Regions from separate parts of the Bacillus basilensis genome, predicted to be linked through region 1. Evidence: predicted binding sites of a transcription regulator. Region 1 holds the regulator's gene; each other region holds the start of a gene.
What was found. Region 1 encodes Rex, which represses fermentation and respiration genes when NADH is low (regulators of the CRP and FNR family bind a similar motif). Its sites were predicted from a motif close to TTGTGAAATATTTCACAA; they were not measured.
Positions count from the first base shown of each region.

Region 1 (3,220 bases):
AACCTGGATCTGAAAATACAGCGAGACTTATGGATATCGCAAGAACGACACCTTGGTTCCTTATCGTTATTTCTATAATCGGACCTATTTTAGAAGAAATCGTATTTAGAAAAATTTTATTTGGTACACTTTATAAGAAGTTTAACTTCTTTATTGCCGCTATCATTAGTTCCCTTGTATTTGCGGCGATTCATTTTGATTTTACTCACTTATTGGTATACACCGCTATGGGGCTCGTATTCGCCTTCTTATATGTAAAAACGAAACGTATTATCGTTCCAATTGCCGCTCATGTTGCAATGAATACATTAGTTGCAGTTGCTCAAGTTTTAGTAAGTAACGAACAAATTCAAGAAATGATTAAAGAAGCTGAAAAAATGCAAGGCTTTATCGGAGGATTTTTAGTATGAGAAACTCACCATTGTTCATGGCTGCATTGTACTTCCTTCTAGGATGTATCTTTACACGCTTCGCCATTACGAACGTAACAGATACAATCTGGAATATGTGGACAATACTATTTGCAGTTATGGCAACGATTGATTTTAATTTGGCACTTCGCCTTATCTTAGTTAAATTCACAAAGAAAAAACAATAATAAAACGCAGAGGTCGCTTCCTCTGCGTTTTATTGTGGATAATTTTTCAAAAAGTAAACAAGTGTTTGTAACTCCACTGCTAAATCAATATGATGAATTCTTATATTGTCTGACACATTTAAGCGTGCTGGTGTGAAATTCAAAATACCATGCACATTTGTTTCTGCCAATCTATCGGCTACAGATTGCGCTACTGTAGCGGGTACTGTTAATATTGCCACTTGTATATCAGTTGATAAACGTTCTTCTAATTCATCTAAGTGATATACAGGAATGCCTCCGATTTCTGTTCCAACTTTCTCTTCACTAACATCAAACGCCATTTCAATTTTTGTATTATTGTTTTTCGTGAAATTATAATGTAAGAAAGCGGTCCCTAAATTACCTACTCCAATAAGCGCTACACGTGTTATATCATCTTGGTCGAGTGTTTCACGGAAAAATGATAATAAATAATTTACGTTATATCCATATCCTTTTTTCCCTAACGCTCCAAAGTATGAGAAATCTCTTCGAATTGTTGCGGAATCAACCTTTACCGCTTCACTTAATTCGGCTGATGAAACACGTTGCTTACCAGACAGAGATAAGTTTTGGATAAATCGATAGTATAGAGGCAATCTCTTAGCAGTGGCTTGTGGAATTTTCTGCTGCTCCATATAACCTCTCCTCTCTCCCTATCTTTATTCATATGCTTTAATCAAATACAGAAGTTTAGCACTTATTAAATTCCTTGTATAATAGAAAGAAGAAGTATTCTCTCTGTATTTTAAACTATACACTATTTTTAGTATGATTGAGAAATATAAACATGGCAAAGTTAAGAAATTATTTGAGGTGAAAACATTGATTTTATTACAAGTAAACGCGCTTTCGAAATTATACGGTGCAGAAACGATTCTTGCAAACATAAAATTGGAAGTTCAAACGAAGGATCGTATCGCATTAGTCGGACGAAATGGAGCCGGAAAATCTACATTATTAAAAATAATAGCTGGTGAGCTATCTCATGATGGTGGCGAAATTATAAAACCGAAAGATGTCTCAATCGGATATTTAGCCCAAAATACCGGGTTAGAAACGTCTTTAACAATTTGGGATGAAATGTTAACCGTCTTTACACACTTGCAACAAATGGAGACAAAGCTTCGAAGGCTAGAGCAAGAGATGGGAAAAGAAGAAAACTTTTCAAACGAGGCTACATATGAAAGATTATTAGCTGATTATGACCAATTGCAATTAGATTATAAAGACCAAGGTGGCTACCAATATGAAGCAGATATCCGTTCGATTTTAAGTGGTCTTGGCTTCCCAGTTGAAACGCACCAGACGACGATTTCCACATTAAGCGGTGGACAAAAAACACGATTAGCTCTCGGTAAATTATTATTAACGAAACCAGACCTACTTATTTTGGACGAGCCTACAAACCATTTAGACATCGAAACATTAACATGGCTTGAACAATATTTACAAGGTTATCCTGGCGCAATACTAATCGTTTCCCATGACCGTTATTTCTTAGATAAACTCGTTACACAAGTATATGAAATTTCGAATAAAGAAAGTAGACGATTTGTTGGTAACTACAGTAAATATTTAGACTTAAAATCAGCACTATACGAGCAGGAAATGAAACGTTATGAAAAACAACAAGATGAAATCGCTAAGCTGGAAGACTTCGTTCAAAAAAATATAGCTCGTGCATCTACGACAAAACGTGCGCAAAGCCGTCGTAAACAATTAGACCGAATGGAATTATTAACAAGACCATTAGGTGATTCTAAGTCAGCTTCCTTCCACTTCGATATTGAAAAACAAAGTGGAAATGACGTTTTACAAGTAAAGGATGCAACCATCGGATATGATGAGGATCCGATTATTGAACATGTAACAATGCGCTTAACTCGCGGGGATAGTGTTGCTTTAGTTGGTCCAAACGGAATTGGAAAATCCACATTATTAAAATCACTTGTGAATAAGTTACCCCTATTAAATGGTGATGTTTCTTTCGGATCCAATGTATCTGTTGGCTATTATGATCAGGAACAAGCTAACTTAACATCTTCTAAGCGCGTATTAAATGAATTATGGGATGAATATCCTCTGCAACCTGAAAAGGAAATTCGCACGATACTAGGTAACTTCTTATTCACAGGGGATGATGTACTAAAACCAGTATCTTCTCTGAGTGGTGGACAAAAAGCTCGGTTAGCTCTTGCAAAACTTATGATGCAAAAATCAAATTTATTAATTCTCGATGAACCTACGAACCATCTTGATTTAAATAGTAAAGAGATTTTGGAGAATGCTTTAATTGATTATCCAGGTACTCTTTTATTTGTCTCACATGACCGCTACTTTATTAATCGTGTAACGACAACCGTTGTTGAGTTATCAACAGAAGGTGCACAGGAGTATTTAGGGGATTACGATTACTACGTTGCAAAGAAAAATGAGATGATCGAACGTGCGGAATTAGAGCAAGAAGATGAAGCACCGGTTCAAAAGACAGTTGCACAAGAAAAATTAAATTATCTCGAAGAAAAAGAGCGCAAAAAATTAGAGCGTCAACGTACTCGAAAAATTGAGGAGCTAGAACAAAACATTGTAGTATTCGAA
Region 1 is NZ_JBNTQO010000035.1:8,973-12,192, forward strand. Features, by position in the region: gene ACQVV1_RS29155 (CPBP family intramembrane glutamic endopeptidase) at 1-410, shown strand, start outside; gene ACQVV1_RS29160 (YdiK family protein) at 407-598, shown strand; gene ACQVV1_RS29165 (redox-sensing transcriptional repressor Rex) at 628-1,257, opposite strand; gene ACQVV1_RS29170 (ABC-F family ATP-binding cassette domain-containing protein) at 1,445-3,220, shown strand, end outside.

Region 2 (3,220 bases), on a different contig from region 1:
TGGGCCATCAACAGTACCACAAGACTCTACAGAATGAATTCTTCCTTTTACCATTTTACTTCCTCCTTTATTGAAACAGCCTCCCTCTGCTATTTATAAAATGCAGAGGGACACTTTTTCACTTACATGCTTTCATGCATTGTACGGTTAATTACATCAATTTGTTGTTCACGAGTTAATTTAATAAAGTTTACAGCGTAACCAGATACGCGAATTGTTAATTGTGGATATTTCTCAGGGTGTTCCATTGCATCCATTAATGTTTCACGGTTAAATACGTTAATATTTAAGTGATGGCCTTCTTTTACTGCATAACCATCAAGCATTGATACTAAGTTACGTACTTGTACATCATCTTCTTTACCAAGTGCTTTTGGAATAATAGAGAATGTATTAGAAATACCATCTTGTGCATCTTCATATGGTAATTTAGCTACAGATAATAATGAAGCTAATGCACCTTTTGTATCACGTCCATGCATAGGATTCGCACCTGGTGCAAATGGTTCTCCAGTACGGCGACCATCTGGAGTGTTACCAGTTTTCTTACCATATACAACGTTAGATGTGATTGTTAAGATTGACATTGTATGAACAGAATTTCTATATGTTTTATGTTTACGAAGTTTATTCATAAATGTTTTCACCAGATTTACAGCGATTTCATCTACACGGTCATCATTGTTACCGTATTTAGGGAAATCTCCTTCGATTTCAAAGTCAACTGCAATTCCATTTTCATCACGAATTGGTTTTACTTTTGCGTGTTTAATTGCACTTAAAGAGTCTGCTACTACAGATAGACCCGCGATACCTGTTGCCATTGTACGCAGAACATTTGTATCATGAAGTGCCATTTCAATACGCTCATAGCTATATTTATCGTGCATGTAGTGAATAACATTTAATGTGTTTAAATATAGACCCGCTAACCATTCCATTGTCATATCAAACTTATGCATAACTTCTTCATAATCTAATACTTCAGAAGTAATCGGTGCGTACTCAGGACCAACTTGTGCTTTAGATTTTTCATCTTTACCGCCGTTAATCGCATATAATAATGCTTTTGCTAAGTTTGCACGTGCGCCGAAGAACTGCATTTGTTTACCGATTCTCATTGCAGATACACAACAAGCAATTCCGTAATCATCGCCGTAGTCAGCACGCATAATATCATCATTTTCATATTGAATTGCTGATGTTTTAATAGACATTTTCGCACAGTAGTTTTTAAAGTTCTGTGGTAATTGTTTAGACCAAAGAACTGTTAAGTTTGGTTCTGGAGCTGGTCCTAAATTATCTAATGTATGCAAGAAACGGAATGAGTTCTTTGTTACTAATGGACGACCATCTAATGCCATACCACCGATAGACTCTGTTACCCAAGTTGGGTCACCAGAGAATAATTCATTATAATCAGGTGTTCTTGCAAATTTCACAAGACGTAATTTCATAATGAAGTGATCCACAATTTCTTGTACGTCTTCTTCTGTTAAAGTACCATTTGCTAAATCTCTTTCAATATAAATATCTAAGAATGTAGAAGTACGTCCAAGACTCATTGCAGCTCCGTTTTGCTCTTTAATTGCTGCAAGATATGCGAAGTATAACCATTGAAATGCTTCTTGTGCAGTTGTTGCTGGCTTAGAAATATCAAAGCCATGAGAAGCAGCCATTTGTTTTAATTCTTGAAGTGCACGCATTTGCTCAGATAACTCTTCACGTAAACGCATTGTATCTTCGCTCATTACACCGCCAGTTAAATCTAAATCAGCTTTTTTCGCTTCAATTAAATGATCAATACCATATAACGCTACGCGGCGGTAGTCACCGATAATACGTCCACGTCCGTATGCATCTGGAAGACCAGTAATAACGCCTGATTTACGTGCATTTCTCATTTCTGGTGTGTATGCATCGAATACACCTTGGTTATGAGTTTTTCTCCAATCTCTAAAAATACGACTAAGTTCTTTATCCATTTCGTATCCATAAGATTCACAAGCTTGTTCCGCCATACGAATACCACCATATGGTTGTAAAGAACGTTTAAATGGTTTTTCAGTTTGGAAACCGACTACTTTTTCAATATCTTTATTTAAATATCCTGGTTCATGTGATGTGATAGAAGAAACAATTTTTGTATCCATATCAAGAACGCCACCGTTTTCACGTTCTTTTGTTGTTAAATCCATTACTTGATCCCAAAGTTGTTTCGTTGCTTCAGTTGCCCCCGCTAAGAAAGATTCATCTCCTTCGAAAACGTTTACATTATTTAAAATGAAATCGCGAACATCAATCTCTGCTTTCCATTTTTCACCTTTAAAGTTTTCCCATGCGTTTTTAACATTTTCTAATACTTGAGTCATCCTAATCTCCTCCATTTTTGATTAGTACAGGACTAAGATTTTTTATATAACAGCTTACACACTTAGAATACTACTTTTTGGTGAAAGTGAACGAAATAGTTGTGACATGTTTGTGAAATATTGAGCAAACTACTATATGTATAGTGTTAACTTCATTTGAAAGTCTTTAAAATTAACCCTTTCCTTAATTGTATTTTTTTGGTATTCTTATATACGAGTCCTATTTTGTAATATAAGAACAATACCCATTGTAGAGCTGTAATACTCTTATCTCCTAATCTGTTATAGTTTTTATAACAGAGCAAAAAAGTGTACATATGTTGTACACTTTTTTTGTTACCTATAAAATATCCCTTTTTCTATTTCCATCATGGAATCCCCCACGACTGCCTGTTAATACAATTAATTGCTCTAACCCTTCTATATGATCACCAATAATTCGGAGTACAGCTGGCGGATGACCTATTTTTGCAAAATGTTCACTGGGACGAATACGGTTCATCTTATCGACCTCAACACGACTTACACATGCAACTTCAAATCCTGAAAGAATAGCTTTCACTTGGGCTACACACGGTGCCAGTAAAGACCGATACCCAATTCCTTTCAAACATTTCTGGCTAAACGCATTAGGCACAGCAATAAGAGAGCCTACGCCTAAATCTTTTCTATCACAAGCTAAATTTAATGCGTATTTAAATGCAGTTACAAGATGAAGCGGTACTCTTAAATCTAAATAATGATTTAGATCATTTAATGCGACATCCATTCCATCTGCAATAGCTTTGGCAAAAGGATATAGCTCATTCGCTGGAATAACAAAATCGCCGTCTATAAATAACACAATT
Region 2 is NZ_JBNTQO010000016.1:26,375-29,594, forward strand. Features, by position in the region: gene pflA (pyruvate formate-lyase-activating protein) at 1-54, opposite strand, end outside; gene pflB (formate C-acetyltransferase) at 123-2,372, opposite strand; partial or broken gene ACQVV1_RS23060 (hypothetical protein) at 2,525-2,744, opposite strand; gene ACQVV1_RS23065 (glycosyltransferase family 2 protein) at 2,713-3,220, opposite strand, start outside.
Region 2: a site for Rex is predicted at 2,483-2,500, ahead of pflB (formate C-acetyltransferase). Genes of this name have one in related genera too.

Region 3 (3,220 bases), on a different contig from region 1:
GAAATTAAATTAATTGGTGCGATAAGAGAACTTAATCCAAGACCTGCAATTTCTTTTCCTGCTTCCAGTTGGAAAATTAATGCTGATACTGGACCAACTATTGCACTGGCGACGACAGTTGGGACGAGAATCATTGGATTTTTAGTGATATTTGGCAACTGTACTTTTGGAGTACACAGAGCTTGAGCTAATATACCACCTAAATTATTTTCTTTCGCTGAGATGACAGAGAATCCGATAAACTGAGCAACGCAGCCTGCAAGAGCAGCACCACCTGCAACACCGTCTAAGCTAAGTGCAATCGCTAACGCAGCTGATGAAGCTGGTGAGATAAGTAATAGTCCCCAAACGACTGCAATGACGATAGAAGCGATAAACGGGCTACCAGCTGAACTATCTTTAATGAATGCTCCAACTGCATTTAAAACAGGAGTAATATTATGAGATAACCAAATGCCGACTAAACCAGAACCTAATATTGCCGCAAATGGAACGAGCATCATATCTAACGCAGTTTTTCCACTTAAACGTTTACCAATATATACAGCTAAAGTCGCTGTTAATAATGCACCGATTGGCTCACCTGTTTTAATAATTAGACCTGCTTCAGTAATTGAAATGGATCCGGCACCAATTGCTCCAGCTACCATAGCCGAGAAAATTACAAGACCGTTTGCACCGAGCATAAAAGCAATTCCAGCACCAATGGCTGGTGCCATAAGTGATTTTGCAACAACTCCGATTGTAATAAGCAACGGAATATCAACAATTCTTCCTATATTTTCGATTAGTAAACCAATTCCAAGGGATACGAAAATACCTTGTGCGATTCCAGCTGATGCTTTAAATACACGAGACATTATATATTCCTTCATTTGTTTCACCTTCTCCTATAAGTTAGTAGCTAATTGTTTTCATATAATCACGTAAAATGTCGTTTGATTTTGCGAATCGAGATTCTTCATCCTCTGTTAAATTTAGTTCTACAATTTCTCTTATACCATCTCTAGTAATAATAGCTGGTACTCCTGTACAAATATCATATTCACCATACTCACCATCTAAAATAGCTGATACAGCAATGACACGATGATCATCGTTAAAGATTGAGCTCGCAATATATGCTAAAGAATTTCCGATTCCGTAATAAGTAGTACCTTTACGTTTATAAATTTCCCATCCGGCTTTTGCAGTCTTCTCAACAATTTCATCTAAATCTATTTCACCAAATCGTTCTTTTTGTTCTTCTAAGATTTGCAGAATTGGTTTTCCACCAACAGTTACGTGTGACCAAGCAACCATTTGAGAATCACCATGTTCCCCTAATGAATACCCGTGAATACTACGAGGATCTACATGTAACATTTCAGATAAAATTGTTCGTAAGCGAGAAGAATCTAGTGATGTACCAGTACCGATTACACGATTTCTAGGTAATCCAGATAATTTCCACACTTCATATGTAATAATATCAACTGGGTTCGATGCAAGTAAGAAAATACCATCAAATCCACTTTCCATTACGCCGCCAACAACACTTTCCATAATCTTCGCGCTTGCTCCTAAAGTATCTAAGCGACTTTGCCCTGGTTTTGGTGCTGGTCCTGCTGTAATAATAACGATGTCCATATCTTTGCAGTCTTCATAGCTTCCTGCATATACTTTTGTTCTTGTATTTGTAAAGTTAATGCAGTGTGATAAATCCATTGCTTCCCCAACTGCACGTTCATGATTTATATCAATTAATAATAGCTCTTCGCAAATGCCTTGATTGACAATGGAATATGCACAACTTGATCCAACTAATCCAGTACCGATAATTGCAATTTTTCTTGTATGTCTTTTCATAGCAATCTCTCCTAATTGATCATATAATCTATTTCTTTTGTTCTTTACACCCTTAATTATAGAGATTCCCACGATAGAAACCATGGATACTTTGTGAAATATTGAACAAAGTTTTTGTCCTTTTTGTGAATTTTTATATTCCATTTTCGTCATATTTGTTACAACTGGAAAAATATTTATTATGTATTTATTGACATATACAAAAAGAAAACGAGCGAATAAATTCACTCGTTTTCTTTTCCTTATTGTTCCATACTTAATTGACTTTTTAATTGTTGTACAATCATTGGATTCGCAGGTGCTGCTGGCTTATAATAACTCTTTTGCTTTGCGTACTCGTACATATTACGTTGACGCATCTCATCCTGATTACGAATTTGAATTAACGTTTGGTGTAACTGTTCATTATCAGACTGAGCAATATAATTTGCATAACTTGTTAAACTTGCATTTAATCCTGCTAAATAATCATTTACCATATCTTTTTCATTCATCTTTCTCTTCCTCCTATCCTAGGAAAGTCATTAATTGCTGTTTCGTATTTCGTGCATCTTGTGCATCTTTTTGTAGCATTTGTTTCAGTTGTGGATCCGTACACGTCTGTGCATACTGCTCCAACTTGTTAATAATTGTTGCGTGTCCACCAATTAAATGACGTAAGTTTTCTACTTCAAGCTCTGTTAAGTTTTGCATAGGATACTCCTACCTTTCTTCTTTCATTCTCCTTTAGTATTCTGTTCTTTTTAAATCGTATTCATGAAAAAGCTCTCTTACATTTCAAATCAGTCACATCTATTTATAAATACAAAAAAATGTTATACTTACAGAAAAATACAAACATTCAAAAGCTACCCTTATAATAACAGCATAATCCTCAAACAAACCATGGTAGGAAGGTGTGCTCATACAAAAATATGTTAAAGTTATCTTCTTTATCATTTACGCAATCCTCTATGTAAAACTGTTGATTGATATATTAACTTTAAAGCCATTACTCACTTCTATTCCTTTACATATGTTATTTCTCATTTGTTTTTTATTCATTGCGCTTAACAACTATAAAAACCGTAATACTACGTTTTTCTTAGTATTTATTAGTGCAACTCTATTAGTAAGTATTAGTTTCATTAAACGTATTCTTATATAAAGGAGCAATAAATATGAAAACACATGACTTCCTTACAGAAATCCAGAAGGGCTCTGAGCCTAGTCCATATCAAGATCCTATCGTATTCAGTTTCGTTTGCTTTTTCTTAGCCATATACACATTTTTCAAACCTGCAAAATAATATCATTTAACAAAAAAGAGCCTCTAAACCACTAGAGCCTCTTTCTCATCTAATATCTTCTTTTCAAAACTACGATAGTTAAA
Region 3 is NZ_JBNTQO010000017.1:13,968-17,187, reverse strand. Features, by position in the region: gene ACQVV1_RS23580 (PTS sugar transporter subunit IIC) at 1-875, opposite strand, end outside; gene ACQVV1_RS23575 (L-lactate dehydrogenase) at 898-1,848, opposite strand; gene ACQVV1_RS23570 (spore coat protein) at 2,091-2,342, opposite strand; gene ACQVV1_RS23565 (hypothetical protein) at 2,356-2,541, opposite strand.
Region 3: a site for Rex is predicted at 1,940-1,957, ahead of ACQVV1_RS23575 (L-lactate dehydrogenase). Genes of this name have one in related genera too.

Region 4 (3,220 bases), on a different contig from region 1:
GGCAGATATTTTAAAGAAATTAGGATTAACACCTAAAAAATAATAATAAAGAGCACTCTATATAAAGTAGAGTGCTCTTTTCTATAAACGATCCTTATCCAGCAAAAGGGGTATATTGGGGATATACAAGGGAAACCGGAAAAGGAATTTATATTAAATTATATAAAAACTCAGAGGTAGGAAGCAGTTTCCCGCCTCTGAGTTATTTAGCAATTATTATAGTACTGGTGCCATTGTTTCTTTTAATACTTTTACAGAATGAGCGAATTTCGCTTTTTCATCTTCATTTAGCTCAAGTTCTACGATTTCACGTACACCTTCGCGGTTAATAACAGCTGGAACACCTACGAAAGCATCTTTCTCACCGTATTGTCCTTCAAGGTATGCAGATACAGTTAATACACTGTTCTCGTTGCTTAAGATTGCTTTAGTTACACGAAGTAGTGACATACCGATTCCGTAGTAAGTTGCACCTTTACGCTCGATGATATGGTAAGCGGCATCACGTACGTTTTCGAAGATTTTATCTAAGTCTTCTTGTTTGTACTGTTCGTTGTTAGCTAAGATTGTTTCTAGTTTTTGTACACCGATAGTAGCGTGGCTCCATACTGGAAGTTCAGTGTCACCGTGTTCACCAACAATGTAAGCATGAACGTTACGTGGATCTACATCTAAGTAGTCACCTAACATGTAACGGAAACGAGCAGAGTCTAAAGTAGTACCAGAACCAATTACGCGCTCTTTTGGTAGACCAGATTCTTTCCAAGTTACGTAAGTTAAAATGTCAACTGGGTTAGTTGCGATTAAGAAGATTCCATCGAATCCGCTATCCATAATACCGCGAACGATTTGTTTAAAGATCTTTGTATTTTTCTCAACTAAGTCTAAACGAGTTTCACCTGGCTTTTGTGGTAATCCAGCAGTGATAACTACTAAATCTGCATCTTTACAATCTGCATAGCTACCGCTCCAAACTTTTGTTGGTGATGGAGAGAATGGTACCGCATGGCTTAAGTCCATTGCTTCCCCTTCTGCTTTTGCTTCATTAACATCTACAAGTACAAATTCTTCAGCTACACCTTGGTTGATCATTGAGTAAGCGTAACTACAACCTACAGCTCCTGTTCCTACTAATACTACACGATTGATACCTTTTTTCATGTTAATTTCCCCTCTCTATTGTTCACATCTATTTTTTTATGATTGTTTAAGTAATTAATTAAAATACTAATTTAATGTTGTTTAACTTCTTTACATTCATATTGTAGCACGTATCATTGTGAATTACTTCACAAATTATGACCTAATTGTGAACTTTTTCACATAAAGTGTAAAGTTATTGGAATAGGTGTGGAATCCATTTCAATGGAGGCGTTTTCTTTAGATTGTGAAAGGATTTTTCTTGTGGTTTTTGTCAGTAAGTGAAATTATATCGGCGATTTTTAGAATATATCGACCGTAACTCCAAATATATCAGCGATTTTTGCAATATATCGACTTACCGACAAAACCCGACAACGTTAACAGCATATAAAACGCCATCCTTTCTGTATATTTCTACAAAAGAATAGCGTTTTTTGATTATATGGATACAAATTTATCTTAGCTGGATAGCAATGTTTTTTCCATACACTTCAAGTTAACATACCATGACTTATTAACATTCAATAGACATGGAAACCTAGTCAAGCTCTTCAATTATTGTAGCAACACTGTCGTTTTCAAATCTTCAGCACCTCCATTTTTTAATGTATCATTTAGACCACTAAGATACGCGGGCTCAATTGTTAAGGATTTTGGAGGATTATCCATCGGTGGAAGAGCTAAAACAATATGGTGTCCGTATAGTCCCGTGCTACCAACTTGCAAGCTAACTCCTTCGTAGATTTTTCCTTTATCATCAGTGACAGTATAATCAAGTGCTGGCCAGCTATCATTAATTTCCATTTCTTTTGGATAATCAAAGGTCAAATCAATCCTCGTTGAAAGTGAAGAAAAGGTTATTTGATCTACTGTTAATGCATAGAGATTATCTTTCGTTAATGTTTTTATATTAGGAGTAAATTTACGAATCTCACTTTCAACTTTTGTAAGAGGAAATGCTACGTTCCATGTTCCTGTTTTTCCAAATAAATCTTCTCCATGGACGGAAACATCAATTTTATCACCAAATTCACCGTAATTAGCCAGAGTGAATTCATGCTGCTCAATAACGGTGTTTCGTCCTTTTGACTTCTGTGAAGTAGAACCAATTGCGGATCTGACTTCTTTCCCATTAATGGTTACATAACTAAGTCCAGCTTTCTCTTCATTACTATTGGAAATAGTATTTTCTCCTTTGTATTCCACTGTGATTACTAAACGTCCACCATCGTAAACAGCTTCTTTCACATTCATCGTTAAACCACTATGGTTATCTTGTCTCTCAATTGATGTAGCAAGCTCATCCTTTTCAATTTTATCAGAAGCAATATCATTAAATTGTGCATAAATCGGGCCTATAACTGGAACACTCGATAATGTCTTTGCCATAGTAGGAGAAATGAATCCAAAACCTAAGAGAGAAACACATATTCCACAAGCAACAAGACTAGAATACTTGATTGTTTTTTTTCTACGGTATTGATTTTTCTTAGCTTGAAGCATGGCTGTTTTTTCTCTTTGAATTAATCGGTCTTCTGGTATAGGAATATCATTGATATGGTGATTAAATTCATCTTTATTCATAACTATATCCCTCCTTTAAAATGGGGCGTAAGGCTTGCTTTGCTCGATGTAATTGAGATTTTACCGTTCCTTCTGGAGAATTAAGAACCTCAGCAATTTCCTTAATAGATAAATCGTGATAATACCTTAATAAAATAATAGTTTTGTAAGTAGGATCTAAGAAATTAAATGCCTCGGTTAAATCCAATGATTGTTCTAATGTATTCATGCTCTCTTCTGTACATAAATTAGCAAATATTTCATCATTCGCAACAAATTGTCTAGAAGATTTTCTTACAAAATCAATGGATTTAAAAACAAGAATTTTGATAATCCAACTTTGAAATTTCTCCGGCTTTTTTAATTTTCTCAGTGAAAGATATGCTTCATAAATTGTTTCTTGGTATATATCCAGTGCATCTTGTTCATTTCTTACATAAGAATAGGCTGTTCGATATAATTTTGGGCGAACAAAAGTAATGAGTTGTTCAAATGCTTGATCACTTCCTCTTGT
Region 4 is NZ_JBNTQO010000014.1:135,283-138,502, forward strand. Features, by position in the region: gene ACQVV1_RS22215 (S8 family serine peptidase) at 1-43, shown strand, start outside; gene ACQVV1_RS22220 (L-lactate dehydrogenase) at 217-1,161, opposite strand; gene ACQVV1_RS22225 (DUF4179 domain-containing protein) at 1,699-2,727, opposite strand; gene ACQVV1_RS22230 (sigma-70 family RNA polymerase sigma factor) at 2,720-3,220, opposite strand, start outside.
Region 4: a site for Rex is predicted at 1,278-1,295, ahead of ACQVV1_RS22220 (L-lactate dehydrogenase). Genes of this name have one in related genera too.